Regions from separate parts of the Chryseobacterium shigense genome, predicted to be linked through region 2. Evidence: riboswitches for the same ligand, from Rfam matches in the RefSeq annotation. Region 2 holds a riboswitch; each other region holds the start of a gene.
The links. A riboswitch is a leader RNA that binds a small molecule or an ion and turns the genes downstream of it on or off. The one in region 2 is predicted to bind cobalamin.
Positions count from the first base shown of each region.

Region 1: it holds a riboswitch for cobalamin, as region 2 does, so the genes downstream of both, HNP36_RS09355 (TonB-dependent receptor plug domain-containing protein) here and HNP36_RS13785 (TonB-dependent receptor plug domain-containing protein) in region 2, are expected to answer to the same signal.
Region 3: it holds a riboswitch for cobalamin, as region 2 does, so the genes downstream of both, HNP36_RS08810 (acyl-CoA thioesterase) here and HNP36_RS13785 (TonB-dependent receptor plug domain-containing protein) in region 2, are expected to answer to the same signal.

Region 1 covers NZ_JACHLC010000001.1:2,022,021-2,024,223, reverse strand. Annotated here, with positions in the region: gene HNP36_RS09355 (TonB-dependent receptor plug domain-containing protein) at 1-815, opposite strand, end outside; cobalamin riboswitch at 846-1,022, opposite strand; gene cdd (cytidine deaminase) at 1,169-1,651, opposite strand; gene namA (NADPH dehydrogenase NamA) at 1,755-2,203, shown strand, end outside.
Region 2 covers NZ_JACHLC010000003.1:228,742-230,944, reverse strand. Annotated here, with positions in the region: gene HNP36_RS13785 (TonB-dependent receptor plug domain-containing protein) at 1-1,396, opposite strand, end outside; cobalamin riboswitch at 1,512-1,697, opposite strand; gene HNP36_RS13780 (transporter) at 1,912-2,203, opposite strand, start outside.
Region 3 covers NZ_JACHLC010000001.1:1,912,873-1,915,075, reverse strand. Annotated here, with positions in the region: gene HNP36_RS08820 (cytochrome P450) at 1-91, opposite strand, end outside; gene HNP36_RS08815 (HD domain-containing protein) at 154-744, shown strand; gene HNP36_RS08810 (acyl-CoA thioesterase) at 813-1,196, opposite strand; cobalamin riboswitch at 1,312-1,491, opposite strand; gene HNP36_RS08805 (hypothetical protein) at 1,545-2,203, opposite strand, start outside.

The DNA.
Region 1 (2,203 bases), on a different contig from region 2:
ATATCCCATGCAATCAGGCTTCTTACAGTCTGTGCATTATATTTTGTCTTATTGCCGTTCTGCTCAAAAATAGGGTAATGCTGTGAGGCATCAAACATTTGGTTCTGCCATGAAATAGTCTGATGATCAGCAATTTTATAGGATACTCCGATATTTGCAGAAGTATTATAATACTTTCCGTTGATATTACTGAATCCCGTATTTCCCACAACGAATTCAGGAACTTTATAATCATTCTGGCTCGTTACATAACTTCCGGAAACTTTCACACTCAATTTATCATTGCTGAAAGAAGCCTGGACAAAATTATTATAAGTATCAAAAGAAGCCGCTTCCGAATAAACAGAAGCTTTAAATCCTCTGTTGAAATCCAGAATATTATTTAAATGAATACTTCCTCCAATGGCACCACTTCCATAAACCACACTTCCTCCACCGGCTTTTACATCAATCTGATCATATCCGAAAAGGGGAATATTATTCACATCTCCCTGTCCCAGAAAACTGGAATTGATATTGATTCCATTCCATACAAAAGCGGTCTGCTGGGCAGTAGTTCCCCGGAATGACGGTGAAGAAACAGCTCCACGACCGTTTTCCTTAACATAAATAGAAGATTGGAAACGTAAAAGTTCAGAAAGATTAGTTGAATTTTTTTCTACATCTTTTGGAGTAAGAGTACGTACCGGATGAAAAAGTTTCACTTTACTCATCTGGCTGTCGAAAATATAAATAGTATCAATGGCTTTCTCCTGTCCGAAAAGAAAGCTGCCGTAAGATGTACAAAGCAGTAATAAAGACCTTTTTATATCCATACTATTTTACTTTTCCTCCGAAAGTAATACGTTTTTAGTTATAATTCTGGCAGGTCTCCTGACTTTCGCTTTCTGTGCCTTCCCGTGTAAACAGTGACTTTTTACAGAAATTTTTAATGCGATCTACAGTTGCGGGGACAGTTTGGGCGTTTCACCCAATTCCCTATTATTTCCAAAATGCTGGAAACCAAAATTTTTGCAAAGATAACTTTTTAAATGTATCCCACAAAAAAGGTAAAAGTCAATTGTGAATTATGAATGATCAATTTTGCTTTGAAGAGAAATATAAAACGACTTTTTCAAATCCGGATGTTCACTTGCAAAGCAAAATTCACTATTGACAAAACTTCATCCTACAAAAATGATGAATCAAAATAAAACGGCAGCAGATCCTTAATAGAATGCACCTTTACCACTTCATCATTCATGCTTGAAAAATAAAGATCGATGTTTTCATGCTGCTTGGTTTCATATTCTATTAAACTTTGCCTGCAGGCTCCGCATGGTGGGATAGGAGGATTTTTTTCATGGAATTCTTTTGGGCCTCCCACAACAAAGATCTTTTTCACCTTTACATCAGGAAAATTGGCTGCTACCCAGAAAAGAGTGGTTCTTTCTGCGCAAAGCCCTGACGGATAAGCCGCGTTTTCCTGGTTGTTCCCGGAATAAATTTCACCGTTTTCCAGCAGGACAGCACATCCTACAAGGAAATTCGAGTAAGGAGCATAGGCATTTTCACGGGCCTCTTTGGCTCTTTCGAACAGTTTTTTTTCTATTTCGTTCAGTTCACTGCTGTTTTTAAAGTGCTCGTAACCGATCTGTATGTCTTTTTTCATATATTAGTCAGACTAAAAAATGGGGGCTAAAATTACTCCTTTTTCACCAGTTGGACAACGTTTTTTTTATTCATCCATTAAATTGAAATTCAAAAAGATAATAATGTTATATACACCAATACAATTCAGGAATATAGAGCTGAAAAACAGATGGGTAATGTCTCCCATGTGTATGTATTCATGCGAAAACGGACTTGCAAACGATTTCCATTTCGTACATTACGGAAGCAGATCCCAGGGCGGAACAGGACTTATCGTGGTTGAAGCTACGGGTGTGGAACCACGGGGGAGGATTACCAACCACTGTATGGGAATCTGGAACGATCAGCAGGCAGAAGAGCTGCAGAAAATTGTTGAATTTGTTCATTCCCGTTCAGAAAGTAAAATCGGGATACAGCTTGCCCATGCAGGAAGAAAAGGTTCTACCTGGAATAATCTGCAGATTTCTCTTGAAGAAGGCTGGGAAACGGTAGCGCCAAGCGCCATTCCATATCATCCTGCTGAAAGGATTCCGCATGTTTTAACTGTTACTGAAATTAAAGAACAGGTTCA
Region 2 (2,203 bases):
CAATCATGGTATAATACAGGTCGTTGAAAGTCGGCATCCTGAAAATCCTTTTATAAAATGCTCTTACTGTAAAATTATTTGATTCAAAAGGCTGGTAACTGAGAAATGCAGAAGGTGTCCATTCCGTTTTATCAGGCGATTTTGCATTTTTTTCTACATTTTCATGAACAAAAGTTCCAAGAACGCTTCCAAGAAATTTGAATCTGTTCCACTGATAAGTTGTTGCAAAAGCCAGTAATGAAGTATACCGCGTTGGATATGAGAAATCCCTCAAACTCGCATCCAGATTATTATACTGAAGATCAAAGCTTGCGCTCACATCCCAGTTTTTGTTGATGGAGTAAATGTTTGATGAAGAAAAATAAAGTTCCCTCTGAACATAAGAATTATCTATAGGCAAAACGGTTGTAGCTACATTAACGGTATCCAGGAATCTGGAATAATCATAAGCAAATTTGGCTTTAACCTGAGTTTCAAATTTTGGAAACAGTTTTTTCCTGAAACCGGCCTGCACAAAATAGTTTTCATCCAGCATTTGCTGTCCTTTCGGGCCAAAGTCATTGTTTACAATGGCTGTAGGAATTCCCCGTTCCGAAATATACCCGTAACCGCGTACATTCCAGCTTCCGTCATTAATGGTCCCGTTAAAAGCAGCTTCAAAACGTTTGCCTCGGATATAAGAATCGTATCTTCTGGCAATAGTATCATTGGCAACAGATCCATCTGAATTCTTTTTTTCATATTTATACTTATACAAGCCGTCGCTCTGCACAAATTCCGAGCTGAAACTTGCTGAAACTTTATCTGAAATCTTCTGTTCTAAACGAAATGAAGGGTTGAATAAGCTAATGGAACCGAGCTTAAGTTTAACTATTAAATTGGTTTTCCGATCCTCTTTAAAAACCGGTACTTTAGGCTGAAGATAAATAGATCCTGAGGACCCGAAATCCTTTGCCGGCTGAAAAATTTCGCTTTTCTGACCGTTATACAATGAAACCGACTCAATATCATCCAGTGAGAATTTTCCAAGATCCACTACTCCATTCTGGGCATTCCCAAGCTGAATTCCATCGTAAAACACTCCCACATGCTGGCTTCCCATGCTTCTGATATTGACCGTTTTCAAACCGCCCATCCCGCCGTAATCTTTGATCTGTACTCCGGAAAAATACCGTAAAGCATCGGCAACAGACTGGCTGTTCAGTCTTTCGAGCTGTTCCCCGGAAAGAACCTGAGCAGGAAGAATTTCTTTAAAGTCTTTTTTGTAAATCCGGACCGGAAGAATGGTTTTCTCCCGGATGGTATCTCTGGATTGAGAGAATATAAGTTGTGAGGTTATCACAAACAATATGACAACTCCTTTTTGAAACCGTGAAACAGTAAGTTTTCCGACCATTAGCTCATTTGGAATAATGATGCCTGCTAATGGATATAGGTATAAGGTAGCAACAACAAAGCACAGCTGATACTGCACAAAGTTATTGTTGTCCTAAGCTTTATTCCACGAAAGCATCAAACGTTCATCCTCCGGCAGGTCTTCTGACTTACTCCGTTTTTGAAATCCTTCCCATTAAAAAACAGTGGATATAATCTTCAAAAACTTTGATGTGGAGCTTACAGCAGCGGGTCTGTTCCGGATTTTCACCGGATTCCCTTTTAAGTGCTTTTTACAGCGCACCAGATTGTGGCAAAGATAGAAAATTATTGACAGATGCAATACACGGCATAATAAATTAATTCTCAATACTATGAAAAGAGCAGATTTGTTGAGTGATATACTAAAACTGGTGGCTTCGAGAACCTCGGCCACCAGTTTTTAGAAATTATAATTAAGAGTACAATATTTCTATTAATAATGAACATTGAATAACCCATATTTGGTGGCTGAGGCTCTCGAAGCCACCACTCCTGTCAGATTCCAAAATTGATAAAAATACTGAACCGGGATTTCGCTTCAATATCTCCTCCTGCAAGATTGGAATAAGTGGGTAACATTACTTCCCCACCCAAACTGAATTTTTTATAAGAAGCCTCAAAACCAAACTTTCCATACAAAGCGCTTCCGGCTGTGTTGGGTAATACTTCATCAAACTGTTTATTCTTATCATAAACTTCACCCTGAAGTCCGGCTTTGGCAGAAAAAATTGTTTTTTCGTTTCCTGCGACCTGATAAAATCCTGTCATTGCGTAATTCCATTGATTT
Region 3 (2,203 bases), on a different contig from region 2:
AAACTTCCAAAGGGTGATTTGCTCCCTTAAATAAAGAATATAGCTTTCTTGTTCCTTTAACTTCGGGAGGATAATTGAATGTGGGATTCATAATAAATTTTAAACTAAAATTACAACTAATCCATATAATATCAAATGACTTATTTTTGCAGTATGAAAATTCAGAAAGAAATAGATTTTATCCTGGCAGTTGACGCTTTAAAAAACGTACAAAGACGAAACTATAATGCCGATGATTCCAGGCGGGAAAACACCGCCGAACATTCATGGCAGATTATTATTCTGGCACAGATCCTTTATCCATACGCTAAAAACCGTGCAGATATTGATCTTTTAAGGGTAATAAGAATGCTTTCCATTCATGATCTGGTGGAAATAGAAGCGGGAGACACTTTCCTTTTTGACGAAAAGGCAATGGCAGGGAAATTTGAAAGAGAAAAAGTTTCAGCACAGAAAATCTTTGGAATCCTGGACGAACCTTTACGTACCGAGTTTTTTGAACTGTGGCTGGAATTTGAAGAAGAAAAAACTCCGGATGCCGTTTTTGCATGTTCCATTGACCGCATTATGCCGTTTATCCTGAATTCCCATACTTCAGGGAAAAGCTGGACGGAAGCCGGTGTTACTGAGAAACAGATCAGGAATATGCTGGAAAATGCTATTACAAGAGCATCGGACGAAATGGGAGAGGCCTTTGAAACGCTATTGAATAGAAGCCTGGAGACTGAAAAAGTAGTCAGATAACCCGTATTTGATAAGATTTGAAGTTTCGGGCGGCCGCAGGCCGCCCGAAACTCTTCTGTAATCAGAATTTACAAGATTCTGATCGGCTTTTTAAATTCATCAATAGCTACAAATGTAAAATCTCCTACAATGGCTCTTTCTCTTTCGTAAGAATACATCTGTTCCGTATAGATTTCTACATTCACCTTCATACTTGTTTTCCCCACATAGGAAACCTTTCCGATAAGCTCAACAATTGTTCCGGCGGGAATTGGTTTTTTAAAATCAATCTTATCGCTGCTTACGGTTACCACTCTTTTTCTTGCAAAACGGGTGGCTGTGATAAAAGCTACTTCATCCATCAACTGCATGGCAGTACCTCCGAAAAGGGTATCGTAGTGGTTGGTAGTGTTAGGGAAAACCGCTTTAAAAATTCTGGTTTCGGATGCTGCAATTCTTTCTTCTGTAGTCATATTTCATTATTAATTAAGGCGAAATGAAATACTATTAAAATAACAGAACAATAACAGGAATCATAAGAGTTCCTGAAGCAGTCCATCAGATCAATAAACTTCAGATCGCGAAAGTTTCTTGTGTAAAGAAATAGGCAGGTCTCCTGACTTGTAACATCTTGTATCTCCTTCCCGTGCCCTGCACAGTGGATCTTTGATAAAGACTTCAGTTACTTACAGTTGCGCGACAGTCCGTGATTTTCACACGGTTCCCTTTTAATCTGCGGTAAGCAGAACCAGTTTCTGTGATGAATTAGCGTTACACTTTTTCAGTTGCAAAAATAGGAATATTACAGAGAAAAAAGGCAATTATTCCGGACTATTGTAAATAATCTGGCTCATTACCTTTCCTTCCTTGATGGTCCAGAGCGTAACATACCTGTTTTCACCGGAGCCGTTAATCATATAAAGGTAGATATGATCATTGTCGAGCGCTGTTACTCCAACATTATTGAAATCCATAGTAGGCTGGAACATATTTTTAATCGCTTCCCTTACAAAAACGGAACCTCTTCCCGGCTGCTGAACCCTGATGGATTTGATTTCCGTCATACCTTCAGGAAGCGCATCCTTGATTCCCCACGGCTTTATCTTATCTATAGTAAGAATTTTTCCGCTTGCATCCTTTTCCTGCTTTCTGTACCCTGCATTGGAAGGATAAACATCAATAACGACCTTCGTTCTTTGGGCTGTCGGGATTTTTGGATTGCTGTTATCTGTAAAAATAAGTGACTTTCCGTTCTTGGATTTTGAAGGAGTAAATTGCGGAAGCTGGTCTATAAAGGCAATTCGGCCCTTATTTACCATTCCTTCCTTCTCAAGGTTTTCGTATCTCACAAAAGGTTTTTCCTCATCCTGCTTTTCAGGATATTTGATCCATACCCATTCCGTTTCTCCCGGAGCAGGCTTTACATAAACAAATACATCACCTTTACGCATCCGGATTTTGTCTACGATTTTTCTGTAGT